4 regions of the Clostridium ljungdahlii DSM 13528 genome follow, and region 2 is predicted to be linked to each of the others. Evidence: riboswitches for the same ligand, from Rfam matches in the RefSeq annotation. Region 2 holds a riboswitch; each other region holds the start of a gene.
The links. Region 2 has a riboswitch for cobalamin ahead of cbiQ (cobalt ECF transporter T component CbiQ). Riboswitches for the same ligand answer to the same signal wherever they lie in the genome.
Positions count from the first base shown of each region.

Region 1 (8,337 bases), 720 kb from region 2:
TATCTGTTAAATCTAATACAGAAAGATTGGTACAACCTGAAAAACAACCACTCCCTAATTGTGTTACACTACCTGGTATTTTCATATATGCCAGTGACGTGCAGCCACTGAAAGCTAAGTTTCCTACACTTTTAACCGTATTTGAAATTTCTACAGAAGCTAAAAGTTTACTATTTGAAAAACATGAAGTAGGAATACTTGATATTCCTACAGGTAATTTTATAGAAGTCAGTTTACTAGAAGCAAATGCAAACATATTATTTTTTATGTCTTTCATACCTGTACATCCACTAAAGTCCAAACCCTTTGGTATTATCCAGTCAAATTTAAGTTTTTTAAAACTACTGTTTGTTAAATCTTTGTTATCCGACAGGTTTATAGCTGATACTCCTTTAAGATATTTCATTACATCCATATCACTATCGGTAATATCTAAATTTGAAAGGTCAATAGTTCCTTTTATAGATGCTAGATCATCCGGTGTGAAATATCCCTCATAGTCACTGTCTTTTCCTGCTGCTAGGGCAAGTTTGTTTTTCAACTTTACATTATTAATAACAATAGCTCCTTGACCATCAACAACTGTTACAGCACAAGATGCCGTTTTATTTCCATCTTCAGTATTTGCCGTTATAGCTGCTGTTCCTACTTTTATTGCCGTTACTTTTCCACTTTTATCTACCGCTGCTACTGTAGGATCACTGCTTGACCAATCCACCTTTTGGTTAGTTGCATCGTTTGGTGTTATGGTTGGCGTAAGCTGCAATGCAGCTTTTGGTATCAACTTAACACTTGTTTTGTCGAAAGTTATTCCCGTTACACTTAAATTTTCTTTTATTGTTATTGTGCATTGTGCTTTTGCATCCCTGTTGTCTTCAGATACGGCTGTTATTACGGCTGTTCCTTTTTTTAATGCTGCTACCTTTCCATTTTCGTCCACTGATGCTACTGTAGGGTCACTGCTTGACCAATCTATTTTTGTATTAGTTGCATATTTAGGCGTTATAGCCGCTGTAAGCTGCAGTGTATCTCCTTTCATTAGATCTGCACTCGTTTTATCAAGACCTATTCCTGTTACTTTTACTGGCTGTGATTGTGACAGTTTTTTCTCTGCATCAGTCAATTTATTTATTGTTTCCTGTTTTATTGAAGCTTTTTTAACATCACTTAATTTATCATATGCAGCTCTTGCAGCATCAACTTTTTCCTTATCAGCTGAAGTAATTTTATATACATCCGGCAGTGCTGCTATGGCATTGTTTACAGGGACTGTAGAATCTTTGACATCTGTGCAGTCAAAAATCGAGACTCTGCCTTCAGCTGCACGTACAAGCGAATCTATTCCCCTACATATTTGTGCAGGTTCATAAGATGAATTATCAAAATCAGTAGTACCATTTTTAACATCAAATCTTTCAAGTACACCATCTAAAATAGTTTTACCGTCTTTTATATACATCTTGTCAAAAATATTGGCATGTGCCATTCCAAGTGTCATATACACCTGAGCATTGGTCCAGGCATTATTTAAATCAATTGAGCCATCAAGATCTACGCTGCCGCCCCAGAAAGATCCCTTATAAGTCTGGGCATTTGAAAACTGTGCAAATACATGATCCATAGCCTGCTTTACATCGTAGTACTCGTCTCCTTCTTTTGCATTTGGATTATAATAAGCTGCTATTGGTTGTAATTGCATAGTCCACATATCGGGAGTAGTATTTCCTATTACTGCTGACCCATCAGCACCTTTTGACCCAAGTGCACCCTTGGCCCATTCATGTATATATCCGTCTAAATCATCTTTAGTAATGTGCTTTCCATCATTAGGAATAAGATCAATATAATTACGAGAAGTTAATGCATAAATTGCATACTGCGGTGTAAAATATTCATTCGATGCTTTCATATTCTCCTTATTTGAAATTATGTCTATTAAATCATAAGCTTTTATATCCCTTGGATCATAACCTATAGCAGTAATTGCTAAAACTAATTTCTCCCATTCCGTCATTTTTACATCCCGGGCAGTTATACCTGCATCTTTCATTTTCTGCAAGCCTGTCTGTATACTCTTAAACCAGTCATCATAATATCCTGCTCTTATTCCCTTATAGCCAGAACGGGCCGATGAAAATATTCCCCAGTCCTCATCTGAAAAAGTAACAGTTCCTTCTTTTTCTTGATCTGCAGATTTGTCTCCACCCCAGCTAAATTCAGGTACATCTCCTGCAATACCTAGGCTGGTGCCTAATTTGGTATAAAGAATATCTTCTGCCTTTTTTGCATCTTCAATCTGCTGTTTTTGTTCATCTTGTGTAGGTCCCGCTGCACCATTATCAAGGAGTTTAGCAGTTGACGACAGAACCTTACCAAGTACAAACTGATAATCTTCATTTGAATTATAATTTATCTTAATCTTACTTGAGTCAATATGTATAGGTACATCTCCAATAGTTGGCGCACTAAAATATACACTTCCATCATAAGTGGCAGTAACATTATACTTACTTATTAAATCATCATCTTTATCAGACTCTGGAACTATTTTAAAAGCTGCCGTTGTTTTAAGACAGTCATCTGTCTCGTAAATAGGTTCAGAACTAGGTACAAATATTTTGTCAGCAGCTGTTAGCTGTACATCAACAACTACCTTTACTGGAGTTGATACTACTTGAGTATCTGCCATAACCGTGTATGGTGCAAATATCATTAAGGTAAATATAAGCATCATAACAAAACTGACCTTTTTCCATATCTTTTTCATTTCATTCTCCTTTCCAAATTCTAAGATTTTATTTTATTTCACCTCCATATATAAAATAATTTTATTATTAGTTTTAAGCTCTTGGCCACATACCACCTCCTTAAAGGGACTTTTTGTATTCCTCAATTATAGGCTTAAAATATTTTTCCTCAGCCTTTTTTCTACAGTCTATTGCATCTTTCAATTTATCAAAATATCCCAAATGTTTTTCTTTTCCTGCAAGAGTTAAACGTACTCTCCATTTTCTTCTTTTTTTATCCCAATTAATGCCTTTGTAACCACTAGAATTACTAGAAGAAATTTTACGTGTTAATTGTCCAATTTTTGTTCCTTTAAATCTATCTACATTAGTTGCTTTAACCTGGATAATTTTAGTATGTTCTATCATCAAACATCCACAACTTCTGGTTCCGCCATCTATTAAATGTCTTTCTCTAACTTTTACTTTATTTCCACAGTCACATAAGCAATTCCAAATAACACCCCTATCTTTATATCTTTTATTTGCAACAGACATAACTGTTAAACGTCCAAATTTCTTTCCTGTTAAGTCTTTAAATCTGTTCACTTTCTCACCTCTTTTGATTTGTATATTTTGTGAATATTCCTGCTAAAGCCCCTTACAAAATACCTATTAAAACATAATAAAAGAGACCTTCCTTCAAAAGTCTCTTTTATTACATAAATATTATATATGACTAATAAACTAAAAAAGAACCACTAGGGTTCTCTTATGTCAATATAACCGTTTACTTTTAATTGCAAACAAGCTTAAATAAGTAACATCTTCCCCTCCGAAAGAATTAACAACATATCAGGCAGGCTTCCTGGCTCAGATTCATCTTACTCCCCCTGTCTTCCCAGATATAAAAATCCAGTGGCATAATTAGGGTTTCATCCTCCATACAGTAACGGTGGGCTGCAGTGCTTCTTACACTTTTCCTTTTAACTGTCACATTTGACAGCACCTAATACTAAATATTAAATTTTTATTACGTTTATGTTAAGTATAAGACATATATTTTTCAAAGTCAACATAAGCTTCTATAAGGGATCTATTTTGCTCATATAATTTTTTATGAAACAAAATATCTATATGCCTATTTAAGCTGTAAAGATAAGTGCATATTTATTTTTAAATTATATTAACTTGTTTTCCCGAATTTTCAAATTTAAGTTCTTGAGGTAAAAAATCACAGAATATCTTTTTGTCATTTAAAGTATCTCCGTCATAACCGCTGTTAAAGTATGCAAGTAAAGTATTCTCATCAATACAATGGATCCATTTCTTTAAGCTATCACTAAATTCAAAATCTTCTTCAAATATAGTGTCGTCTTGATACATGCTTATAATGTTATACAAATATATATCAAGCTTTAGAACTTCATTAACATTTTGAATATTTATTCCATCTTGTTCCACAATTTTTTTTTCTTTTAATGAATAAATATCATAATAATTTTCAAGTTCTTTATAAAATCCTACTACTTCTTTAAGATACTTATAAAAATATACATTATTAATTTTTACTTTTATTTTATTTCTTTTATTTAAATAAGAAATCAATCCTGGTTTATATTCAGAAAACTGCGTCTGATAAAAATAATGATTCATAAAAAATCCTCCCTAAAAAAAATTCCTTTCAACAAAAGCGTTAAAAGGAAATAGTATAAAAAAGTTTGATTAGTCATAGAAAATCTAACAAAACTATCATTATAACACTCCCCCTATCACTCGTAGAGATATTTGTGTAAAATACAGGTAGGTCTTCTGACTCAAGATTCACCATTTTAGTACGCCTTCCCAATATTTAAGTGGCATAATGTACTAAAACTCCTCTATTACAGCTACGGGATAGTCCAGGATTTTCACCTGATTCCCTTTTAATTAATCAAATTAGATTAAACCTATATTTATCTTTATAAAACTTAATTATAATTTATACCTATTAGAGTTTAATGTCAATCTCCAAATACATTTATTTTTACATTTACAATATAAAATGCTTTTATTTCACGGAATAAGATTCAATTTAGTTGAAAGTGAGTATATATTATAAAAATTTATGGATTTTGCTAAAAATATTAGCAAAACCCTTTCTATAAAAGTCTTTTATTTATTTGACTGGACAGGTATATCTATAATATCTGAAAGTGGATTCATATTTTCAATGCTGTCCCATACAAATGCTTTCAATTTATATATTCCCTCTTCTGGAAGTTTCATAATACCTGTCAAAATAGATGAATATCCATTTTTTATTGTCTGCTTGCTACATATATAATTAATGAATTTACCGCTCTCATCATATAGTGCTACTATAAGCGATTCATCCTGGTCTTTACCTGAATTATTTTCTGCCTTTGCAGATATTTTTGCATCCTCGCCTAATTTAAATGAACTGTCCTTTGTAAGGTTAGTTATCTGTATTGGTTTTGGTATGTTGGCTACTGTAACTATACACTGCACCTCTACACTTCTGTTGTCTTCGGATACTGCTGTTATTACTGCTGTTCCTGCCTTTATTGCTGTTACCTTTCCGTTTCCATCTACTGCTGCTACTTTCGGGTCACTGCTTGACCAATCTACCTTTGTATTTGCTGCATCTTTTGGTAATATTACTGCTGTGAGCTGCAGTGTATCTCCTTCTGCCATGTTTGCACTTGTCTTATCAAGACTTATTCCTGTTACTCTTACCGGTTGAGGCTGAGGCGGCTGTGGTATAGGTTTAGCAATAACTGTTACATCACAAGCTGCTGTTTTATTTCCATCTTCTGTAGTCGCAGTTATTGCTGCAGTTCCTGCCTTTAATGCCGTTACCTTTCCATTTTCATCTACTTTAGCCACCGTAGGGTCACTGCTTGACCAATCTACTTTTTTATTTACTGCATTATCCGGCGTTACAGCTGCTGTGAGCTGCAGTGTTTTTCCTTCTGTCAGGCTTGCACTTGTCTTGTCTAATGTAACTCCAGTTACATTAATTTGAGATTTTTCACTAACATTAACCGTACATTCAGCTTTAATATCTTTATTATATTTACCTGATGCTGTTATAGTTACTGTCCCTGCTTTTACTGCCGTTACTTTTCCATCTCCATCTACCACTGCTACGCTCTCATCACTACTCGTCCAATTTAATGGTTCTGTTGCTTCTTTGGGTGCTGTAGTTGCTGTAAGATTTTGTGTATCGCCTAAATTTAGATTCAATTGTGCCTTATCTAAACTAATCGAATCTATATCTCTGAATGGAGTTGGATTTGAAGAATCACCTGCAAATATAATATTTATTTTATCTTTATCCTTCACAATATCCTGTGACATGCTATCTATACTAAAGAAACTTCCATCATTTATACTATATTTCCAAGCACTAGTTCCTCCCCTATCTCCTTCTGACTCACCATCTATAGTTTTAATATACGTCACAGGTCTATGGAATTGTTGAACAAACATAGTATTAGAATCATATGCTATCTTGTTATCATCTAAGGCTTTCTTTACTACATCCAAGATTTTTAAATTATCACTTATTTCAATATTTTTACTTAATATACTATTTCCTTTATATCCTTTAATAGTTATTGACACCTTGGTGGCTGATTTTTTTGAAACTGTCACATTGCAGGTTGCCACTTTGTTTCCATCTTCTGCAGCTGCCGTTATTGCTGCAGTTCCTGCCTCTAATGCCGTTACCTTTCCATTTTCATCTACTGCTGCTACAGTAGAATCACTGCTTGACCAATCTACTTTCGTATCAGTTGCATCCTCTGGCGTTACAGCTGCTGTAAGCTGCAGCATATCTCCTTCTGTCAAGTTAGCTTCCGTTTTATCTAAAGCTATAGACTCTACTTCTTTTATGCCCTGACCGTCATCTTTAAGTGTTGTTATTGTATCTCCATCCTTTAGTTGTGTATCCTTTTGATTATAAGTACTGTTGTCACCATTTAAAATGTAACTCCAAAACTGCGTATCATCTTTTGACATTAAAGCTCCTTGTGACAAAGAAGATTTATCAAAATCTTGTCCATGCTTTTTTAAACCTTCCATGATTGCAGCATTAATAGAATTATTATTCAATGCAGTAACCTGTTCACTAAAATTATTATCCTTTTGTATACTTTTTACGGTCACATTTACAAAATCATTTTGAGTTGAGTCATAACTAGGCAATAAATCATCATAATTTTTAGCATAAAAAAATAATAGATAATCTCCATCTTTTACACTTTGAGATTTAGGATAATTTTGAGGCGTTGTATAATTAACTTTATACATCCATCCACTTTGAGATCCATAATTACCATCATCAGTGCCATTTTTTTGTCCAGCTATGCTATCTACCATTCCGGTGTCTTTAATTTCTACATTTAATCCTGTAGCTTTCAATACATCTTCAGCAGTGGCATTTTCTTTTACTTTAATTTGCTGCGGACTGAAAAGATTTTCATTATACATTCCTAATACTGCTACATTAACATTTATATCATTACTATTTTCATCTGCAAAAACACTTCCTACATTTATTCCTATCATACTCACTATCATCATAAAGGTTATGAATATAGATATATATTTTTCTCTGATGTTTTTCATATTACACCTCTCTTATTTTTAAATTAAATTAGCAGTAAATGTAAAACACCAGGTTAAAAAACTCTACTTAACCTGGTATTCATCTAAAACTTTTAATTAATCAATAAAGAAACTTACTCTTATTTTATAGACGCAACTGTCTTAATATCCAGAACATTAGCTGCATTATTAACATCAGTTTGAATAGCTTCCAATTTTTCTAATTGAGTTTAATTATTATAAGCTATATTTGTTTTATTTGCATGATTTGTGATTTTTGATATCTATGTTGGTTTACTGTTCCAATTATAATATCAATGTTTAAGTGTTTCATCTGGAAGATATCTTGCTAGTCCCAAATCACATCCACATACTGCTGAAAATTTTCAACGGATTTACAGCACCATCAGGCAGGCCAAATAAAGGTATCGGATAAAGGTACTGGCTATATAATAAAATAAATACTGCCGCAGGCCGCTGTTAAAATAATATGGGACCGCTGCAACTCTCAATGCTAATACTACATCACATATAAAGTTGTAAACAATTTTTTCTTAAAACTTTATCTTATCTCACCTCCACAATTAATAATTTAATATTGTTTATCTTTAGGATTTGATCTAAATATCACCTCCTCAAAAGGGTAAAATTACAATATATCTGTCTATTTTTTATCCGATGGCTACCAGCCGTAATACCCCATCGCACACAGCGAAAGCGACTATCACCAAATCAAATATTTGGGATATCTGCTTTTCTTATAAAGTGGGGGATAACGGCTGCTACGCCCCTGGATAACGATTTTCCCTAAAGGATAACGCCTTCTAAGTGCTAAAGCACTAAGAATCCTGTTAATAAGTTTCAAATGGAGAAAAACTCCACCTGAAACCAAGAACTCTGTTTATAGTGTCTAATATAACAAAAAAGGCCTTCTTGCGAAGGTCTCTTATATATAGCATAAGCTTATAAGCTAAAAAAGAACCAATAGGGTTCTCTC
Region 1 covers NC_014328.1:2,445,678-2,454,014, forward strand. Annotated here, with positions in the region: gene CLJU_RS22920 (Ig-like domain-containing protein) at 1-2,767, opposite strand, end outside; gene CLJU_RS10995 (AP2 domain-containing protein) at 2,868-3,335, opposite strand; cobalamin riboswitch at 3,568-3,754, opposite strand; gene CLJU_RS11000 (hypothetical protein) at 3,903-4,382, opposite strand; cobalamin riboswitch at 4,512-4,694, opposite strand; gene CLJU_RS21325 (Ig-like domain-containing protein) at 4,881-7,361, opposite strand.
Region 1: linked by a shared signal. The riboswitch ahead of CLJU_RS11000 (hypothetical protein) and the one ahead of cbiQ (cobalt ECF transporter T component CbiQ) in region 2 are both predicted to bind cobalamin.

Region 2 (8,857 bases):
CCCGGTACCTTTTGTATACTTAATCTTTCTAATTCTTCAATAAGAAGTATAAGACATCTTTTAGCTGCCTGTACTCTCTCAACTCTTAAAAATTTCCTCTTTCCATCACAAAATGCATTAAAGCCCATGTTATTATCAATAAGTTGATCTAACATAGTAAATAATTCATGCATATTAAACTTAGTATTTGTACTTATTATAGTTTCAAGGGCCTTAAAGTCATAGACTTTTGACAATTTAGGGTCCTTAATTAGATCTTCTGTTACTAATTTTTTAAAAGCGCTTGCTAGTTTTTCGTCTTTATCTTCCAAAAATGAAAAATCATTTTTACTGATTTTTAGAACCAATTGTATTAACTCACTTGTAGGATGAAGTCCCAAATTTTTAGTAGCACCAGCTCCCCATAATACTACCGTTTCAGGCCAATATTTTTCAGGCATAAACCCATCTCCCTCCTTTAATTTAATTTTAATTAATTACTATTTTTCAAATATATATATTATACCACCGCAAAACATTTCATATAAAAATTAACCGGGAGATTTTTCAATCGCCCGGTCTATTTTTTAATATTTATTCTACTTTAAATTCTGTTCGTAGGATTCTATCATTCTTTTTACCATCTGTCCTCCTACTGATCCAGCTTCTCTTGCTGTAATATCACCATTATATCCATCTTTTAAATCTACTCCAACTTCTCTTGCTGCTTCCATTTTAAATCTATCCAGACCTTCTTTTGCTTCTGGAACTAATGCTCTATTACTTCTACTTGCCATAATTAATTCCCCCTTTAGGATTTTGATAGATTTTTATTGAAGTACTTATTAGTTGTGTATTTAAATTTTGTGCAATTTCAAAATTAATACTCTATTGAATTAATAACAAAAAAGTTAAATTTTAAGCTGCTTTATATTTTCTCGTAAATTCTCTAAAAGTATTTCTAAAATTTAAAAGGCACAAAAATACGGACAATCTTTACTCTTAGGTTGTCCGCAAAAATATTTTTACAATTAAAATTACACTTGAGACTTATTTTTTTCTAAAAAATCCTTTGCTTGTCCAATAGTAAGTGGCAAATCATCAGCATTTAAAATTCCATCTCTATCTAAAATCTCAATTAAATGTGCTACTCTAGGAAGTCTTAAATTAATCTTACGGATAACTTCCTTCTGATTAAATACTTCTTCAGTAGTTCCTCCCATTACGACCTTTCCTTTATCTAGAAGATAAACTTTATCTGCAAGAAGTGGAACTGTATCCACATCATGTGTTGCAAAAATTAGAGTAATTCCAAGTTCTTTATTTATAGAATCCAAAAGCCTAATTAATTTGTGTACTCCTCGTGGATCAAGTGCTGCGGTTGGCTCATCCAATACCATAACTTTTGGTTTCATAGCAAGTACGCTTGCAAGTGCAATTCTCTTTTTTTGTCCACCACTTAAATTGTGAGGGCTTTTATCTTCATACCCTGACATTCCCACTGTTTTTAAAGCCCACTCTATAGTATTCTCTAACTTTTTTCCACTAACTCCCATGTTTAAAAGTCCATAGGCAATTTCCTGCCTGACTGTAGGGTTAAAAAGCTGGTCATCAGAATCCTGAAATACCATTCCCACATTGCGCCTAATCTCTACTAAATTTTTTTTACATACTTCCATACCATTTACAGTGATAGTTCCAGATGTAGGTTTTAAAATTCCATTAAATAGGTGAAAAAGCGTAGACTTTCCCGCACCATTTGGGCCAAGTATTGCTACTTTTTCCCCACTTTTTATTTTCATTTTAATATCTTTAAGCGCCATACTCCCATCACCATAAGCATAACTAACTTGAGACACATCAATAATTTCCATAAACATTCTCCTTTAAATCAATACATTTGCAATAATTAGAACAACCAATAAAATCACACCTACTACACCAAGTTCAAAATCCTTAGAAGGTACTGGATATGTAAAAAATTTAGCTTCTATACTATCTTCATTATATCCCCTTGACAGCATGGCATTATAAACTCTTATACTTCGATCTAAAGATTGTATTATAACATAGACTGCTATTTCTGCAGTATCTTTAACCTGATGAAACCAACTAGCCTTATATCCCATACGACTCAACTGAGCGTGTCTCATACTTTTTCCCGTCTCTTCTATAATAAATATATACCTATACATCATATCTGCCAAGTCTACTATTATAGATGGCATTTTAAATATTCTAAGAGTTTCGAGTATTTCAATCATAGGCGTACAAAAAGATAGTACACAAGCTAAGGTAACAGCTGCCATTATTCTAAGCATAAGTAAAATTCCAAGATCAAGTCCTTCTTTATAAATATTTAAATGATAACTTCCAAATGGGATATAGGTTAAAACATGACTACCATTAGTAAAAAGCATACTTATAAATACAATCCACGCTATTCCAAAAGGTATAAGTAATCTTTTTACAAGCCTTTTCCATGGCAAATGTACTGTATAATACCCAAATAAAGATAGTCCCCATAAAAAAGTTACCAAATACCAATGCGAAAGGAAAGTAGCAATGATAATACCACTTAAAAACAAAACCGTTTTGACTCTCCCATCTAAACAATGTAAAAAACTATTTTTATCATACATTTTTCTAAATGAAGCTAGTTCCATAATTTTATTCTTCCCCTTTGATTTTAATTTGCTGAACATCTTTCCCCAGTAATATCCAACTATCAATTCTGCACAAAATTAGTCACAAAAGCACCTACTTATTCATCACCTTACATGACGTCCAATTTTTAATAATCTTTTCGTAAACGATTTTACCCTTCCTAGAAACCTAGGAAGGGTAAATTATAATAACTGAAATAATATACTATAACAAAGGTCACCCCCCTATCACTCGTAGAGTTTAATGGTTCCTAAAACAACATAGGCAGGTCTTCTGACTTAAGATCATCATCCCTATAGCCTTCCCAGTTTCCCAGTGACATATAATAAGGACTCCTCTTTTCACAGCGGCGGGACCGTGCAGACTTTCCATCTGGCTTCCCTTTTCAGCATAATAATGCACCTATATCTTTTTTATATTTTTTTGTCAATAGTTGCTTTTCTAATTATGATATATAACTATTTAAGGCAATTTTCTCACAATATTTCTTTCATGTCAAGCATGCGACTTAATTAGTTGCAATTGGTGATTTGGAAATTAATTATTGTAAAAACTATCCGAAGTATAAGTCGATTTTTTACTTAGAAACACCATGAACCTAGTTTTCATACATAAAATAAGCAATAGCATCTTTTAATGATGTAGCAAAATCTACATTTCTCTTATGATAAGCATTTCCTCCATACTCATTTCCTTGATTATCACATATATAAGCATAATCATAACTTTTTGGATCACACCACTTCATAAAAGTATAGGTATGGCTTGGACCATTCGTTGTAAAACATATATCTCCAGGTCGAAGTTGTGCTAAATCCTCGCACTTAGTCCACCCTCTTTGTAAAAGTTGTGATGTAAATTGTACAGTATTACATACCCACTCTGGCAAATCAGTAAGCCCTGATCTTCTCAAAGCTTCACTTTGAAAATATACACAGTTATTGCTTGTGTCACCACCGTGAAGTTCAATAGCTCTACTTAAAACTGATTGTCTATGATCTTCATCACTAAGATAATTATAAAGATTTTTCTGCAATTCAGAATGGGAAGCAGAAGTATCTGTTGGTGTAGTTGGCTCAGATGATGGGTCAGCTGGTGCTGGCTGCGGCTGCGGTTGTGGCTCAGGTGATGGTTGAGGCTTATCTGACGTTTTGCCATTTGTCAAAGTTGCCACTATGTCTCCAGTTATCCCAGCTTCACCACCAAATACATATAACTTACTAAAGCTTTTATTTTCTATAAAACATTGTGTTACAGGAGCTGTACTGCTTCCTACCAAAACTATTGGATTTGAATTTAATGCAGCAAAAGCTGATCCGCTTAGTGCATCTGCAAAGTCTTCTGAATAAGCCAGACAAATCGAACTAAAATCAAATTTATCAGAAAAAGCATTTATTATATTTATATTTCTTTCATATTTATCGCTGCCAGAAATCCTCTTAACATTTGGGAACTTAGATGACACAGCATCACTTATTATGTCTTGTCCACCTAATACATAAGTTACCGGTATATTTTTATTTTCTACCAATTGACTTACTGAATCTGGTACTGAATCCTTTGGTACTAATATAATTGGCATTTGCAATTTTGCAGCTATAGAAGCTATAGAAAGTGCATCAGTATAATCACTATCTGTAGTTAAGATTATTCCATTAGATGTCCCTATTTGATTTGCCACTGATACGGAGGTCTCAGTTCTGTTAAGTCCAGAAAATCTTTCAGTTGATATATTCATCCCATGAAGCTCATCCTCAACTTCATTGCTTATAACTCCAGTACCTCCTACAATAAAAACTTGTTTAACACTTAATCTCTTTATTTGCTCAATTGTAGTATTCTCTAATCTATCACTGCCATTTAAAAGTATTGGTGCATTATATTTTTTAGCTAAAGTTGCCGCACTTAAGGCATCTGGAAAGTTATATCCATTCACAATAACTGCATAGTTGGAACTCTTCCAACCCTGATTTACTATTTGTGAACAGGTTCCATATCTATCTTGTCCACCTAATCTTATAGATTCCGGTGAAGCAGCACTAGCTCTCACTCCAAAAAATATAAATACAAACATAAAAACAGAAAGTAAACTAATTAATTTTTTTCTCATATGTACACCCCTTATTATTTAAGTAATTGACTTTCACACCTATTTTATCCTGTAGCTGTATCTTAAAGTTATCACAATTGTAAAATAGTTGTAACTTTTTTATTTAAACACTGCTTTACATACCTTCAACATCTTCTTTTTGAATATCTATTATTTCCGCGTCAGTATTGTTTTCTACAAAAGTTATGATATTTTCCATTGTCGAATCTACTTGTGCAGAAGTTCCACATATTCCTGCAGCTCCTATAACTATCATTTGATGAACATCCTGTTCATCAACTTCTGCCACAGATACGTTAAACTTATTTTTTAACTTTTGAACTATGCTTTTTACTACCATTCTTTTTTCTTTCAATGAATGAACCCAGGACGCTCTCAAGGTAATTTTCATAAGCAATATTTTCATATGTTTCACCATCTTTTCATTATAAGTATAATTTGCTTTATGTTTTCCTGTCAACTTTTGATTATAAAAATAGTTTTACGGTAGCACAAATAACCTCTTCAATTATGCCATCCAAATTGCTAATATCATTTCTACTTTTCATCTTCATATTGGTAACCTTCTATATTTTTAATTATTGCCATTTGATTAGGCAAATTTTCAATTTCAATTTTAACTTCTGTTGATTCATCAGTTATGTCTTCATTATAGTTTCTCAAATAATCATAAAGATTATTTTCATTAACATGACTGTAACTATTTACAGCTATAACTACTTTACCTATCTTTAAAATCTTATTTGAACTGCAGCATTCACTTAAAGTCCTAGATATTTTACTCAATAAAATCATATCATGCATTTATTATTTACCCCTTTTTCAAAACTAATTTGTTATTAAATTTTTAACTCTCCCACTTTAGGTAGACCATTTAATATCTTTGTTTCTCCACTGTGACATGCCTTAAATTGTAAAGTTAAATCTTTTCCAGCATACAGACTAAAATGCGTCCCTCCACCCCATACAGGAGACAAACTCACATCATACACTATTCCATTTACAGCAACATACGCCGGAGAGCCACCAGCACCATTGTATTTTGAAAGTTCTTCCAAAGTAAATTGTTTTTCCTGTCTTACTATATCTTTGTTCATTGTATTCATTAGTTTTTCTAATTCCCCTATTTGAATATTCATGAGATGTCTATAATGGCTTTTTATAAAAGGACATACAGCAAACATACTATTTCTTTTATAAAAAGTAATTTTTCTCCTAATTATCTTCAGCCTTTTCATTAAATAAAAATCCAACTATTTTTCCTCCCATGCTCTATCATTCAATCTCAGAAAAATATTTTTCAATACATCTTTTGAAATAGACTTAAGCTTATTCTGTAAATTATGGCTAAGTCCCAATTTAAAGCTTATACTAGCTGCTTCAATTTCAATAATAAATCCAGTTAAGGATTTGTAATAAACTCCTATCAAATCTATGAAACTATAGCTATGCTGAGTATAATATTTCTTTTTACACTTATAATCTTGTAAGCTGGCAACTGTTATCGTACCTGGAACTTTTCCATTATAAGAAGCATCTATTATAAATATAAAATCACCATCTTTTACTTGGGAAATGCAATATTCCACATCTGTCTCTCCACTTATAGATTCAACATTGTTATGCGTAAGCTCCTCCTTTATATTTTCCAGTATTCTAATTCCAATGCCATCATCCTCCATCAATATGTTTCCTAGAGCAATAACTTTTGCTTTCATACTATAACCTGTACATCCACTGGTTCATATTTATCACTTACAAGATGCGTTGCACAGGAAACACAAGGATCAAAAGATCTCATAATTCTCCCAACTTCTATAGGCTGCTTTATATCTTTTATTTTCGTTCCAACTAAAGATTTTTCTCCAATTCCAAGCGCACCTGATTGATTTCTTGGCCCCATATTCCACACTGTAGGAGTTATAATATTGTAATGCTTTATAAATTTATCTTCTATACTTATCCAGTGTCCCAAGGATCCTCTAGTTGTGTCAATTAATCCTGCACCAAATGCTTTATCTGGTATTTGATATATTCTTTGTTCTGCTGGAATAAGCTTAATTCTATCTGCAAGTCCTTGCATAATTTCTAAAATCTTTTTTGTTTCAAGTACTCTGGCAACATTTCTGTCCATACATGAACTTCCACCAGTATACTCACCTGAAAGTATCAATCTTGCTAGAGGTCCTACTTCCATAGAATATCCATTATAGGTTGGCGATTTTATAAAGCTGTAACCTGTTTCTTTAGATAAATTTATCGTTTCATCATCGCTTGTATACCAGGTGTGGAGTATGTTTTCCGTAATTTTATTACTATTGAAATTATACTTTCGTCCATTTATTAATACAGAAGGTCCTACATAACTTATCTCAGGATCAGCATACTTGTCAAAAATTCCATAAGTCATAAAGTTTCCATAAGCTCCTCCCATTTTAAAATAATCAGCATAGTATTTTGAAATTATGTTCATGTCCTCTAACATAACACTACTTACAAATTTATTAATTTGAGAAATAATAGATTTAACTTTTGTGAGTTTATATGGATCTATATTTATGGTAACTCCTCCAACAAAAATTCCATGATTATGGGGGGCTTTTCCTCCAAGGATAGCCAACCCTTCATGGGCTAACCTGCTGTATTTAATACTTTCAATATAATCTTCACTTATCTTTTTATTTAGGTTATAAGGCAATCTATAATCTTCATATTGATTTGAAGAAAGAGGATTTATATCGGGCATCTTCACATAACTTGGTATGGTCAAATTATAAAAATGTCTTATATGATTTTGTATAAATTCAAAACCATGTATTAAATTACGCATATACGAATCATTTACACTAATTTTTATCTTCAAAGCATCTTCAAGAGCTGTAGCAGCCGCCACGGCATGAGCTGTTGAACATATTCCACAAATTCTTTCTGTAAAATATACTGCATCCAGCGGCTCTCTGTTCTTTAACATTTTTTCAAATCCTCTAAAAAGCAATCCACTAGTTTCAGCATCTACTATAATATTTTTTTCTACTTGCACTTTAGTTTCCAAAAAACCGCTTATTCTCGTAATTGGATCAATTGTAATTTTCTTTTTCATAGCACCCTCCTCACTAATACCTTACAAATGGTTCCATACCATCTGGAAATCTAGAATTTGCACATCCTATACAGTTGGTATTGTCTTCAACAGGCCAGTTCACGTACCCATTCCACTTTCTCCTAGGACAATCTGTTTTAGTTACAGGCCCCCTGCATCCAAGTTTAAACATGCATCCATTTTCTCCAAATTTTTTTGCAAAAATTCTGTTATCAAAAAATCCTCTTCTTGTACAACTATCATGAATGGTAATTCCATAAAAAAGAAGAGGTCTTCCTTCTTTATCCAATTGTGGTTTTCCAAAAGCAACCAAGTGTGCTAAAGTTCCAACTACCCAATCCGGGTGGCATGGACAGCCTGGAAGTCTTATGACTTCACGATTTAGTATTTCTTTAACACTTTTGCTTTCTGAAGGGTTTGGCCTGGCGGCAGAAATTCCACCATAGGATGCACAAGTTCCTACACAGAGAACATGCTTTGCTTTTTCTCCTGCCATTTTTACAGCTTCAAGTGCAGTAACAGGGTTTCCTTCATAATTGGCAACAATATTATAAAAACCGTTCTGGGCAGTAGATACTGCTCCATCTACTAATAGTATAAATTCAGTATTCAATGTATCTAAGAATTGTTTAAAGGCATACTCCCCTTCTGAAGTCATTAGAGTATTGTTGTATTTTAAATTAATGAGTTTTTCCAAAATATAATCGAGTCCAGGATTTTCACTATTTAAAAAAGAAATGATATTTCCTGAACATCCTGTTACTTCAAGCCATATAGCATTTAATTTTTTCGTCTTTCTCCTTTCAATTAAATCTATAGCTTCACTAGTAAAAGCCTTTGAACTGCGTTCCTTATCTACGATTAAAGGACATATAACCTTGCTTCGAGCATTCATTTACCTATCACACTACCTTTTAATTTTCTATATTATTTATATAGTTAAAAAGCAATGGATATAACTTGTATTTACACAAAAAAGATAAAACTACCTTATTTTTTAA
Region 2 covers NC_014328.1:3,161,918-3,170,774, forward strand. Annotated here, with positions in the region: gene CLJU_RS14095 (hypothetical protein) at 1-440, opposite strand, end outside; gene CLJU_RS14100 (alpha/beta-type small acid-soluble spore protein) at 579-776, opposite strand; gene CLJU_RS14105 (energy-coupling factor ABC transporter ATP-binding protein) at 1,017-1,853, opposite strand; gene cbiQ (cobalt ECF transporter T component CbiQ) at 1,866-2,645, opposite strand; cobalamin riboswitch at 2,893-3,067, opposite strand; gene CLJU_RS21755 (cell wall-binding repeat-containing protein) at 3,245-4,756, opposite strand; gene CLJU_RS14120 (DUF503 domain-containing protein) at 4,872-5,162, opposite strand; gene CLJU_RS14125 (hypothetical protein) at 5,294-5,560, opposite strand; gene CLJU_RS14130 (cytochrome b5 domain-containing protein) at 5,596-6,009, opposite strand; gene CLJU_RS14135 (hydrogenase maturation protease) at 6,010-6,474, opposite strand; gene CLJU_RS14140 (nickel-dependent hydrogenase large subunit) at 6,471-7,856, opposite strand; gene CLJU_RS14145 (hydrogenase small subunit) at 7,870-8,751, opposite strand.

Region 3 (6,848 bases), 700 kb from region 2:
AACTTTAGTAGCTTATTGAAATTAATACCGTTTTTAAAAAAATATCGCATCATTTTTACTATAGGAATTATTGGCATGATTTTTAGTTCAATTATATCAACTCCTATTCCATACATAATAGGACGTATAATGGACAAGATACTTATAACTAAACAAGGATATAGTGACTTTTATAAATTAATTGCTGTAATAGCACTATTGTATATTTTGAGATATATTCTTGCGGTTATTTCAAAATATATGTTTGTTAAAGTTAGTAATTCAATTGTTAATGAAATGAGATATTTGGTGATGGACAAGGTGATAGATTTGCCAATGGACTATATATCCTCTACACAGAAAGGATATATTCAAGCAAGAATATCAGAATGTAGTTCTGTGGGAGGAATTTTTTCACCTCAATTTATAAGTATTTTTCTAAATTTAATTGATACGGTGATGGCGTTAGGTACTATGTTTGTTATAAATTATAAATTATCTATAATAATTTTGTTTTTAACTCCAGTTTTTTTCATTACTTCTAAAAAATCTGCAAGTGGATTTATGAAAAATACACAAAAGATGATGGAATCTAGTGCAATTTTAAATGGAGATACTTTTGAAATAATCAATGGAATTGAAGATATAAAAGTGCTTAATGGTAAAAACAGCAGTCTTTTAAAGTTTAAAAATAAACTTGATGAACTTACAAAGGATAGTACAAAACAAAGCAAGGCTATATTATTATTTACGGAAAATATAACACTTATTAATGATTTTGGTACACTTCTAATACTATTAATTGCAGGAATAATGATTTTAAAAGGACAATTTACCATAGGATTATATACTTCTTTTTCATTATATATAGCTAAAGTTTTTAGCAGTACTCAAGCTTTAGCAACTATAGGGACTATAATAAAACCAGTATGTTTAAGTATTGAAAGAATATATCAGCTTCTTGATATGCAAGGTGAAAACAGTGGGAAGCATGAATATTTAAATAGGAAAATTGAATCTATAGAGTTAAATAATGTAGATTTTAAATATAATACCTCTGAAGAATATGTTTTAAAAAATTTGAGTTTTAAAATAAGTAAAGGGAAAAAAATTCTTATTAAGGGTGAAAATGGATCTGGAAAATCTACTCTTATAAAACTCTTAATAGGACTATATACTCCTACAAGTGGTAAAATATTTTATAATAGATTAGATCTTGAAAGGATTAATAATAAAAGCTTAAGAAATAGGATAGGAATTGTATCACAAAATATATTTTTATTTAGGGGAACAGTATTGGAGAATATATTATATGGGCAGACAAATAGAAACCGTGAGCATGTAGAAAAACTTATTGATCAATTTATGCTAACTGAATATATTCATAGATTACCTAGAGGATTGGATACCGAAATAAGTCAAAATACAGCAGGCGTTTCAGGGGGACAGGCTCAGGTTATAGCTTTTATAAGAGCAATGCTTTCCAATAAGGATGTAATTATCCTAGATGAACCTATATCTAATGTTGATGCCGAAACAAGAGAAATAATGTTGAGAATTTTGAAAAGTAGAAAAACTAGTTCAATATTAATAATAATTTCTCATATTACTAAAGGAATAGATTTTATAGATAAAATTATTGAAATATAAAAATTAAACTTTATATTCTTTATAAATTTTATTGACTGTGAGTGTTTAAGTTAGGTGGTTATAAAAAGTATGGCAATTGAAGAGATTAATAATAAATATGCAATTCAACTTATAGAAATATTAAATACTGATAATGTATTACAAGAAAAATTAGGTTCCAGAAAGTGTATAATATCAAAGGATGAATTTATCAAACATAATAATGAATGGTCTGAAAACACAAACTCAGAAATATTTGCTATCGTTTTGAATAATAATGCAATTGGTATGATATCGTTAAGTTATCAGAGTGTAGAAGAGAAAAAAGCAAAAATTGGTTATTGGATTGGGAGTAGGTACTGGGGAAAAGGATATGCAAGCAAAGCTTTTTCGCAAATATTAGAATATGCTAAAAGGAAAGAAATAAAATATTTAAGTGCTAAAATTGTAAAAGATAATCTGGCTTCTAGAAAAATTTGGGCAAAGTATGGAGCAAAAATGGAATTAATAAGAGATAAGATGTACGTGTCTATAGTATTATAGAAATTTATACTATTGTTGGTTATAATTTGTATGACAAAGCAGCGGGAAATATAATAAGCAATTATAAAGTCAGAAAAATAGGACTTTTATATTTTACTGAAAATTATGGAGAATGATAACTATTTTTAAAATATATATTAAATATGAAATTATATGTTACTCAAAGGAGACAAAAAAGTTGTGAATTTAGGAAAAGAATTTTTATGCAAAAGAGAGTTATATTTGAAGGACAAGGGTTATAAGATACTTCCTAACCAAATAAAATTCCATAAGAATAATATTGTATTTTATCATTATACCCACAGTAAATTTCTTCATATGATATTTTCTAAAAATAGTGGATTATATGCTCGAAGGCAAGTAAGTTGTCCTAATATACCTGAAGAATTTAATGACTGTTATTTAATTGAGGGATTTCTTGATCCATTGCCTAAATGGTTAACAGAGGATTATTATTTTGGAAATTTAGGATTTGAAATGGTACGGCGGTATATTGGGAATGTTTTGTTAAGAGTAGAATTGCCAATGAATTTTAGTGGCTTATATATAGCAGATTATGCCCATATTCTTGATTGTAAACATACTAATCTTCGAGGAACAAGTCCTTTAGATTTAGGATATGATATATCCAATGGACATGAAGCAACGCAAGCATATGTTAATTCCTATATACCTGTAAAAAAATATGAGGGGAAGCATATGGCACCAGTAATACAAATAATTCGTAAGGAAAAAGGAATTGCTGTACCAAATAAATACTTGTCAGTTTGTAAGTTACAGCCGATATTAAGCGAGATTGATTTATAGAAGTTAATCCGTAAGGTGGTTTTCTAAAAATCTTGATAAACTATATGGTGTAAATATAGAAAATCCTAAAATACATATAGATAAACTAGAGAAGGGCACTCCTAGAGTTTAAACTGCCATACCTGCTATTGTGAGTCTTTCCAGGCTTGAAACATTCGTTCCACACGGCCCTTGACTTTTGGAACGCTGTTGGTTTTAATCTCAATGCCTATGCATATTTAGAATATAATCAACTTTGGTATACTAAGACATTATCATCTTTCGTTCAGAAATATCTTTATATTAATGAAAATAATGTTGACTTTTCAAAATTTTTGCTCTAAACTTAACATAAAGGTAATAAAAATTTAATATTTTTACTATTAGGTGCTGTCAAATTGATAGTTAAAAGGGAAAGTGTAAAAAACACTGCAGCCCACCGTTACTGTATGGAGGATGAAACCCTAGTTATGTCACTGGATTTTTATATCTGGGAAGACAGGGAAGTAAGATGAATCTGAGCCAGGAAACCTGCCTGATATGTGGGTGATTCTTTCGGAGGGGAAGATAATGCTATGTTTATTCAAAAAGTAAACGGTTATATTAACATAAGAGAACAGAGATGTTTTTAGTTATTAACCATTATTGTAAGTTATGTTATATATAGAGACCTTCGAAGGGAGAGGGTCTCTTTTTATTTTTGTAGGAATTTATCTGATTACAAGAACTCTGTTTATGGACAATCAAGTAAGTCATCAGATTTGTTCTTATTTTAGAATAACCCCTTCGTCATCAATGAAAGAACTAAATGTAGGGGATTAGACAGGCGAGTACAAAAGGAAGGTGATTAGATAGGGCGAAGTGTAAAAATAAGTTGAGTAAAAAAATATGAAAGGTAAGGGTGAATTCTATGGATGAAAATGTAAAATTAGAAGAAGAAAAGGAATTATATTCAAATAGATTAGAGCTTTCTGGAAGTGTATATGATTTTCAGTTAGATTTTATGAAGGTGTATAAAAAAGATGTAAAAGATAGTGTGAAGATATTTATGAGCCCGCAGCAGGCAAAAAGTGTTTGTATGATGCTTACGAAATCAGTAGAAAAGTATGAGGATACTTTTGGAGAAATTAATATAAATCCCAAAACTAACGCTGAGTTAAATAAGTAATAGACATTTTAACAGTATTTAGGACAAACTTTAGCATTAAAATTTATCTGATGTCAAGAACTCTGTTTATAGAAAATTGTGTTGTATTATTGAAATTTACAATAATTTAATAAAGTTTTTATAAATTATTGACAAATAAGTGGAGTTGGTGTATTGTAAAGGTAATGACAATTGTAAAATAAATGATAATTTTGAATAGGTTTCTTTTTTAGGAATTAATAGGGAAAGTGGTGAAAAACCACTGCAGCCCCCGCTGCTGTAAGGAAGATGAAATTCACAAAATGCCACTGAAGATATAATCTTTGGGAAGGTGTGAAAAGTAAGATGATGCCAAGCCAGTAGACCTGCCTGTTACAAACATATATGGTTCTTTCGGTGGGAAAGGTAAGTATTCAATGCCAGTAACATCTGTTTACATTAAATATTTATAAATTCATGTCGTATACTGGAGACCTTCGAAAGAAAGAGGGTCTCTTTTTATCTTTTATTTACACAAATATATATTTATTTACGTTAATCTAATCTCACCTGAATTACCACCTGGTTTATTTTTCATAAAGGTTAAAAATATGATTGTCATTATATTTAACTTTCCAGGAGGTGATTGATATAAAAGTGTAAAAGTTTTATCATTGTCTTTTAAATTTGGACAAGCAACAATTAAAAAATTAAAAATTTGGAGGAGTGTATAAAATGATTAGAAGATTAAAAAACAAATTATTTGCGACACTATGCATAACAACATTAACTTTGGGAGCTGTAGCTGCGCCGTCTGCTTTTAATAGTGTAAAAGCTGATGCTGCTCCAACAAAAACTGTCTATGTGGATGTTGAGAAAAATGTTTTAGGACAAGCACCTATTTTACAGCCAAAAGCAGTTACACTCAGTGATACGAATACCATTGCTGATGCTACAAAACAGGCTGTAGGTGATGGAAATGTAAACATAGTTTCGAGCAAATATGGCAAGTATGTAACAGGTTTTAAAGATACTACAGATAATCAAGCTGCATTTGAAGATTATTCATTTACGAGCAAGCTTAAAAATTTAACTAAAGGTATTGTCTTCAGAACAGATATACCAAAGCAGCCTATTGTTACCGATGCAAATTATTTAAGTGAAAAAGAATGTGATGGAATTTCAGGCTGGATGTTTACAGTTAATAATGTAGATCATGTTAACTCAACTTATTATGATGGAAGTACAACATTAGATAATGTACCGGATGGTGCTACAATACGTTGGGAATTTTCAGCAGCAGCAGGATGTGATTTAGGATTAGCAGGATATTTACCAGATGGAACAATTTCTGACAAAGGAACTTACAATTGGAGTTATACACAAACTCCTGCATTCTTTAGTGGAAGAGCAGATAAAACAGATCTTATAGCAAAAATGGCAAATCATGCGAATAAAACAGATACAGCTTATACTAATGCATTAACTCAATTGGAGACATTACAAGCTACACAAGGCGCTGTTAATACTGCAGCTGGTGCTTTATAAAAGCGGATTTTCCCTATTGATTAAGTAAATGTTTTAGATTGATACCGGGCTAAGATGTATTTTTAACCCGGTATTTCTTATATAGTTTTATAAAAATTAGAGAGGAGAACAAAGTGAAAAAATTATGGAAAAAGATTAGCCTTGTTATGATGCTTATGTTTACTTTAATGACATTTGCACCTTATACTGCTAGAGCAGGTGCATCACCAACGGCGTCAACGCCATCTTTAAACCAGGGCTCAGATGGAAATTACACTGTAAGTTCAGTAGATGACCTAAACAAACTCAGGGGAGATATCGATAAGGGCATAGACTATTTAGGCAAAAAAGTTGTTTTGACACAGGATATTGATATAAGTAAATCAAATGTTCCTTTAAAATCTCTTACCTCTCACAATAAAAGTTTTGATGGTACTTTTGATGGAAAGTTTCATACTATAAGTGGTTATACGGATGCAGCTTCAGGCTTGTTTGGAATTGTATGGAAAGATGGAATTGTGGAGAATGTTAAAGTTGATGCTAATGTAGACATAAAAGATAGAAGTAAAATAATTTTAGATGACAACGATGATGTATTTTATGGAGTAATTGCAAATGAATGTTGTGGTACAATTACCCACTGCTGCAGCACAGGAAGTATTGAAGTTGATGCTGGCAGATTTTCAACTTTAGCAGGAATAGTTGGTAATAGTGCATGTTCTGATGATAACTGGAATCTAATAAATGGATATACAGATAACTGCTGTAGTAATGTTACTTTTGATACTAAGTCTTCATTTTTACCAAATATTGCAGGAATTTGTGTTACACCTGGCTCAGAAATCAAAAATTGCTATTTTTATGGTAAATTCCTGGAAAATGAAAAAAAAGTATCTCGTCAACCAATCGATACAAGTAGCGAAACTGATGTAACTACCTGTGCATATGATAGTGATATACTGGGATTTTCAAGTACTTCTTTTATGGGAAAACCTGTGGGATATACCACTGCACAAATGAAAGATAAAGACAGCTACACCAAGCTTGGATTTGATTTTGATAAGACCTGGAAGATAGATTCTTCTGTAAATGATGGCTATCCATATCTAAATCCGGATAGTTCAACTAAGATAGCAGCAAAGGTAGTAGTAGATGTGCAGGCAACAGCTAAAGACAGAATCTTTGTACCTGGAACTGAACCTTTTAAGACTACAGATGACTGCCTTAAAGCAGAAGCAACTTTTAAAGTGATTCCAGA
Region 3 covers NC_014328.1:2,462,020-2,468,867, reverse strand. Annotated here, with positions in the region: gene CLJU_RS11065 (ABC transporter ATP-binding protein) at 1-1,629, shown strand, start outside; gene CLJU_RS11060 (GNAT family N-acetyltransferase) at 1,699-2,151, shown strand; gene CLJU_RS11055 (hypothetical protein) at 2,332-2,958, shown strand; cobalamin riboswitch at 3,306-3,490, shown strand; gene CLJU_RS11050 (DUF3467 domain-containing protein) at 3,848-4,105, shown strand; cobalamin riboswitch at 4,286-4,471, shown strand; gene CLJU_RS11045 (hypothetical protein) at 4,799-5,611, shown strand; gene CLJU_RS21335 (Ig-like domain-containing protein) at 5,725-6,848, shown strand, end outside.
Region 3: linked by a shared signal. The riboswitch ahead of CLJU_RS11050 (DUF3467 domain-containing protein) and the one ahead of cbiQ (cobalt ECF transporter T component CbiQ) in region 2 are both predicted to bind cobalamin.

Region 4 (6,518 bases), 710 kb from region 2:
ATTATAACCAACAATAGTGTAAATCACAGCATTTTCTTTATCAAGAATGTTCTTATCCATATTATACTGTCCTTTGTTGACATGTACAGTTCCTTTAAATGCTCCCACTGAATATCCACTCACAAAAATATATGTTCTAATAGATATGGAAGGGGTTATGTGACTTATAATAAATCCCCCAATAATTATTATGAAAGAAGATAAAATTACAATACCTTTTCTCGAAAATTTCATTTTCCTCCTCCTTATTACACTTTATAATAAACTGTTACAACAATAGGAACTTCTTTTAGAAGTTCCCCGTCTAATACACGATAAAGCTAAACTAATTACATAACAGTATAGTTTATTTTCTTCATTTATCCACCACCAGTACCGGCAATATTAATATACCAATATGGTATCTTTTTTGAGTATTTATATTTTTTAACAACACTATATGAATCTGGACCAATGCCTGGGTTTTTACAAAAATATAAAGTTCCATACTGTTGGTCAGGAATTGGTCTTTTACAAACTTCTGTTTCAAATGCTTTAATAAAATACCCTCTAAAAAACAAATCTGTTCTTATAGCTCTTTCAATTGTGGAATGAGTAAAAATATCAACTCCAATATATCCTACCATGATAATAATACATATTAATATTATTTTAATGGATCTACGTTTCAATTTTATCCCTCCTTTCATATTGAAAATTCCTATATCCAATAATAGCATTTTATTTATTTGTAAATAGCTCATTAATTTAATAAAATCAAACAACTCATATCTTTAATTTATGGGTTTTGCCAATATCTCCAGCAAAACCCATCTTAAAAGTCTTTTATTTATTTGACTGGACAGGTATGTCTATAATATCTGAAAGTGGATTCATATTTTCAAGGCTGTCCCATATAAATGCCTTCAATTTATATATTCCCTCTTCTGGAAGTTTCATAATACCTGTTAAAATAGATGAATCTCCATTTTTTATTGTCTGCTTTCCGCATACATAGTTGATGAATTTACCGCCCTCATCATATAGTGCTACTATAAGTGATTCATCCTGGTCTTTACCGGAATTATTTTCTGCCTTTACAGATACTTTTGCATCCTCACCTAATTTAAACGAACTATCCATTGTAAGGTTAGTTATCTGTATTGGTTTTGATGTGTTTGTTACTGTAACTATGCACTGTGCCTTTGCATCTTTATTATCTTCAGACACTGCCGTTATTACTGCTGTTCCTGACTTTACTGCTGTTACCTTCCCGTTCTCATCTACTGATGCTATAGTTTTATCACTGCTTGACCAGTCTACCTTTTTATTCGCTGCATTATCCGGTGCTACAGCTGCTGTAAGCTGCAGTGCATCTCCTTCTGTCACACTTGCACTTGTCTTGTCAAGGCTCACGCCTGTTACACTTACTGTTTGTGATGGTGATACCTTTTTCTCTGCTGCAGTTAACTTGTCCACTGTTTCCTGCTTCATGGATGATTTTTGTGCATCACTTAAGGCATCATACAATTTCTCTGCTGCATCAACTTTGTCTTTATCAGCTGAAGTAAGCTTGTCTGCATCTGGCAGTGCTGCTATGGCGCTATTTACAGGCACTGTGGAATTCTTCACATCTGTACAATCAAATATTGAGTTTCTTCCTTCATATGCCCTTACAAGAGAATCTAACCCTCTGCACATTTGTGTTGGCTCATAAGATGATTTATCAAAAGTTGTAGTACCATCTTTAATATTGTAAAACTCTAATGCACCGTCCAAAATACTATTGCCATTTTTTATATATTTACTGTCAAATATATTACTTTTCGTCATTCCAAGAGTCATATACACCTGGGCATTGGTCCATGGATTATTGTAATCACCTGACATACCTCCCCAAAATGATCCCTTGTAAGTTTGTGCATTTGAAAATTGAGCAAATACTTGATCCATAGCTTTCGTTACATCACTATATCCTTCTTTTCCATAATAACTTGCTATTGGTTGAAAAGTCATAAGCCACATATCAGGAACAGCATTAGAAAGTACCTCAGAACCATCTGCACCTTTATTGCCTAACGCACTTTTTGCCCATTCATGAATTAATGCTTCTTTATCAATTCTATTACCACTGCTTGGTATAGCATAATTATAGGAATTTAATCCAAGCAGAGCATATTGACTAGAAAAAGTTTGGTTCGATGTTGAAAGATAATCCTGGTTTGAAATAATATCTATTAAATCATAAGCTTCTATATCTCTTGGATCATACCCTATGGCAGTAATAGCTAAAACCAGCTTATCCCATTCTGTCATCTTTACATCTCTAGGGGTCACTCCTGCTTCCTTCATTTTCTTTAAACCATCCTGCACACTTTTAAACCAGTCATCATAAAATCCTGCTCTTACACCACTATATCCAGAACGAGCAGAAGAAAATACTTCCCATACATAATCATTCAATTCAACAGAGCCCTCTGTGGCACCATCTTTTCCATCAGTACTTGTTTTATCTCCACTCCAGGTAAATTCTGGTACAGCACTCTGTCCAACTCCTAGCTTACTATAAAGTATATCTTCTGCTTTTTTTGCATTTTCTACCTGCTCCTTTTGTTTATCTTCAGAAACTGTTGTAACTCCATTACCATTAAAATTTGGAGTATTAAATGTAACATTGCCTATTTTAAATTTATATTTCTTATTGTCATCATAGGTAATCTGAAGATGATTTTTTAATACATCTGAAGTTAAATCCACTGTATTTCCATTAACAGGGACATAATTCATTGTTACATTATTTCCTGTAAAACCCGGAAAGTTTATTTTCCCATCTAAAGTTACTTTCACATTATCTGAAGCAATACTGTCTTGATCTGAACAGGTAAGAGAAGTTGTATAATCTGCTGTTAAATCTGCTGTCCCATCTGAATTTACAGTTTTATCCTTTATATTGATATTTACATCTACAGGCATATCTGTAGCAATTGTTATTGGTTCTGGAGGCGTCTGATTCGGCTTCAAGTATGGATAACCATCATTTGTATCTGATTTTATATCCCATACCTTATCAAAATCCCATCCAGCATATGTAGCCTGCTGTTTCATTTCATCTGTAGATTTTGCATTACCACCGTAAGTATCTTTTGTAGCTTTAACAATATCTTTATCATAATAACTGCTTGGAAAGTATGCTTGTTTTTTATTTGCAATTCCTCTTACTCCACATGCTGCCATTTTGCCAGCTGCATAACAATTCTTAATTACTTCTTTGTCATTTGGAGACATTACTGAATAGGCTATTCCAGCTACAAATTGTAATTGGTTTGCATCTGTTTGACCTTCAATTTCAAGTCTACTGTAACAGTTTTCCACAATACAATTATCACAAGTCTCATTCTTTGTTATGCATGTTACAATTCCTCCAATGTAAAAACCTGATCCATCTGCTGGCATATTGCTACTGGTAGTTACAATTCCATCAACACTACATAGACTTATTACTCCTGTACTTTCATTTGCAATAGACCCATAGTAACGTGTTTCTCCAGGACTATCTGATAACCCATTAGCGTTGGATACATTCATATTCATATGTAAATTAGTTATAATTCCATAACTACCTAATTTACAAACAAGTCCTGTTAATGGATCATTATAGTTTTTAATACTGTGACCTTGTCCATTAAAATAGCCTTGAAAAGTTCCTGTAGTAGGAGTTAATTGTGTATCATTCGTAATTGTTATATCAGAATTTAAAACAACTTTTTTATTTCCATAATCTATTCCCTTATTTAGATCTGTTCTGAATTTATTAATATCACCTACTGAATTAATAACATATTCACCATTTCCATCAGTAGTAAGTGATGGACTTGCTTCTTCCGCCAGTACTGGTAAAGAAGAAAAGGTACTAAACATAAAACAAATTATAGCCAAAATACTTAAAAATTTCCCAAGAGTATTTTTCTTTTTTATCATCTAATTTTATCCTCCATTTTTAGCAATCTGATGCTATTTATTTTTAGACTTTACCCTGCACATCACCTCCTTGAAAGGGTAAAATTACAATATGCTTGCCTACTTTTTATAATGCTTAATATAACAAAAGAGACCCCTTTCGAAGGTCTCCATTTACCAATACAAATTCATATTATTTTACTGCATAAAACAAATAAAAAGAACCACAAGGGTTCTCTCATGTCAATATAACCGTTTACTTTTAATTATAAACAGCTTAAATATAGTAACATCTTTCCCTCCGAAAGAATTAACATCATATCAGGCAGGCTTCCTGGCTCAGATTCATCTTACTTCCCTGTCTTCCCGGATATAAAAATCCAGTGACATAATTAGGGTTTCATCCTCTATACAGTAACGGTGGGCTGCAGTGCTTTTTACACTTTTCCTTTTAACTGTCACGTTTGACAGCACCTAATACTAAATATTAAATTTTTATTATCTTTATATTAAGGTTAGTACATAATTTTTCAAAAGTCAACATTATTTTCATTAATATAAAGATATTTCTGGACGAAAGATGATAATGTCTTAGTATACCGCATTTGATTATGTCCCAAATATAGAACTAAATATGAATTTTCATATTTAATACATATTTTAAAAATAGTTAGCATTCTCCATAGTCTTCAGTAAAATATAAAAGTCCCATTTTTCTGACTTTATAATTGCTTATTACATTTCCTGTTGCTTTATCATACAAATCGTAACCAACAATAGTGTAAATCATAGCATTTTCTTTATCAAGAATATTCTTATCCATATTATACTGTCCTTTGTTGACATGTACGGTTACTTTAAATGCTCCCGCTGGATATCCGCTCACAAAAATATATGTTCTAATAGACATCGAAGGGGTTATGTGACTTATAATAAATCCCCCAATAATTATTATAAAAGAAGATAAAATTACAATACCTTTTCTCGAAAGTTTCATTCTTCTCCTCCTTATTACAACTTATAATAAAGTTTATACAGAATATAAAGTTTATTTTCTTCATTTATCCACCGCCCCCAGCATAAATATACCAATAGTCAATCTTTTTTGAATACTTATGTTTCTTAGCAACACTATATGAATCTAAACCAATGCTTGGATTTTTACAAAAATATAAAGTCCCATATTGTTGGTCAGGAATTGGTCTTTTACAAACATCTGTTTCAAATGCTTTAATAAAATACCCTCTAAAAAACAAATCTGTTCTTATAGCTCTTTCAATTGTGGAATGAGTAAAAATATCAACTCCAATATATCCTACCATGATAATAATACATATTAATATTATTTTAATGGATCTACGTTTCAATTTTATCCCTCCTTTCATATTGAAAATTCCTATATCCAATAATAGCATTTTATTTATTTGTAAATAGCTCATTAATTTAATAAAATCAAACAACTCATATCTTTAATTTATGGGTTTTGCCAATATCTCCAGCAAAACCCATCTTAAAAGTTTTTTATTTATTTGACTGGACAGGTATGTCTATAATATCTGAAAGTGGATTCATATTTTCAAGGCTGTCCCATATAAATGCCTTCAATTTATATATTCCCTCTTCTGGAAGTTTCATAATACCTGTTAAAATAGATGAATCTCCATTTTTTATTGTCTGCTTTCCGCATACATAGTTGATGAATTTACCGCCCTCATCATATAGTGCTACTATAAGTGATTCATCCTGGTCTTTACCGGAATTATTTTCTGCCTTTACAGATACTTTTGCATCCTCACCTAATTTAAACGAACTATCCATTGTAAGGTTAGTTATCTGTATTGGTTTTGATGTGTTTGTTACTGTAACTATGCACTGTGCCTTTGCATCTTTATTATCTTCAGACACTGCCGTTATTACTGCTGTTCCTGACTTTACTGCTGTTACCTTCCCGTTCTCATCTACTGATGCTATAGTTTTATCACTGCTTGACCAGTCTACCTTTTTATTCGCTGCATTATCCGGTGCTACAGCTGCTGTAAGCTGCAGTGCATCTCCTTCTGTCACACTTGCACTCGTCTTGTCTAATGTCACTCCCGTTACATTTACCGTTTGTGATGGTGATACCTTTTTCTCTGCTGCAGTTAACTTGTCCACTGTTTCCTGCTTCATGGATGATTTTTGTGCATCACTTAAGGCATCATACAATTTCTCTACTGCATCAACCTTGTCTTTATCGGCTGAAGTAAGCTTATCTACATCCAGTGCTGCTATGTCGTTATTTACAGGCACTGTAGAATTCTTCACATCTGTACAGTCAAATATTGAGTTTCTACCTTCATAATCCCTTACAAGAGAATCTATGCCCCTGCATATCTGCACTGGATCATATTTTAAATTGTCATATTGGGTAGTTTTATTTTTGCCATCAAATCCTTCAAGTATAGCATTAAATATGGTATTGCCATCTTTTATAAATTTCTTGTCAAAAACATTGGCATGTGCCATTCCAAGTGTCATATATACCTGGGCATTGGTCCACGGGTTATTTAAATCAATATCGCCATCACTTGTATGACCACCCC
Region 4 covers NC_014328.1:2,454,537-2,461,054, forward strand. Annotated here, with positions in the region: gene CLJU_RS11015 (hypothetical protein) at 1-234, opposite strand, end outside; gene CLJU_RS11020 (hypothetical protein) at 360-671, opposite strand; gene CLJU_RS21330 (Ig-like domain-containing protein) at 826-3,957, opposite strand; cobalamin riboswitch at 4,244-4,429, opposite strand; gene CLJU_RS11030 (hypothetical protein) at 4,607-4,933, opposite strand; gene CLJU_RS11035 (hypothetical protein) at 4,998-5,303, opposite strand; gene CLJU_RS21335 (Ig-like domain-containing protein) at 5,458-6,518, opposite strand, start outside.
Region 4: linked by a shared signal. The riboswitch ahead of CLJU_RS21330 (Ig-like domain-containing protein) and the one ahead of cbiQ (cobalt ECF transporter T component CbiQ) in region 2 are both predicted to bind cobalamin.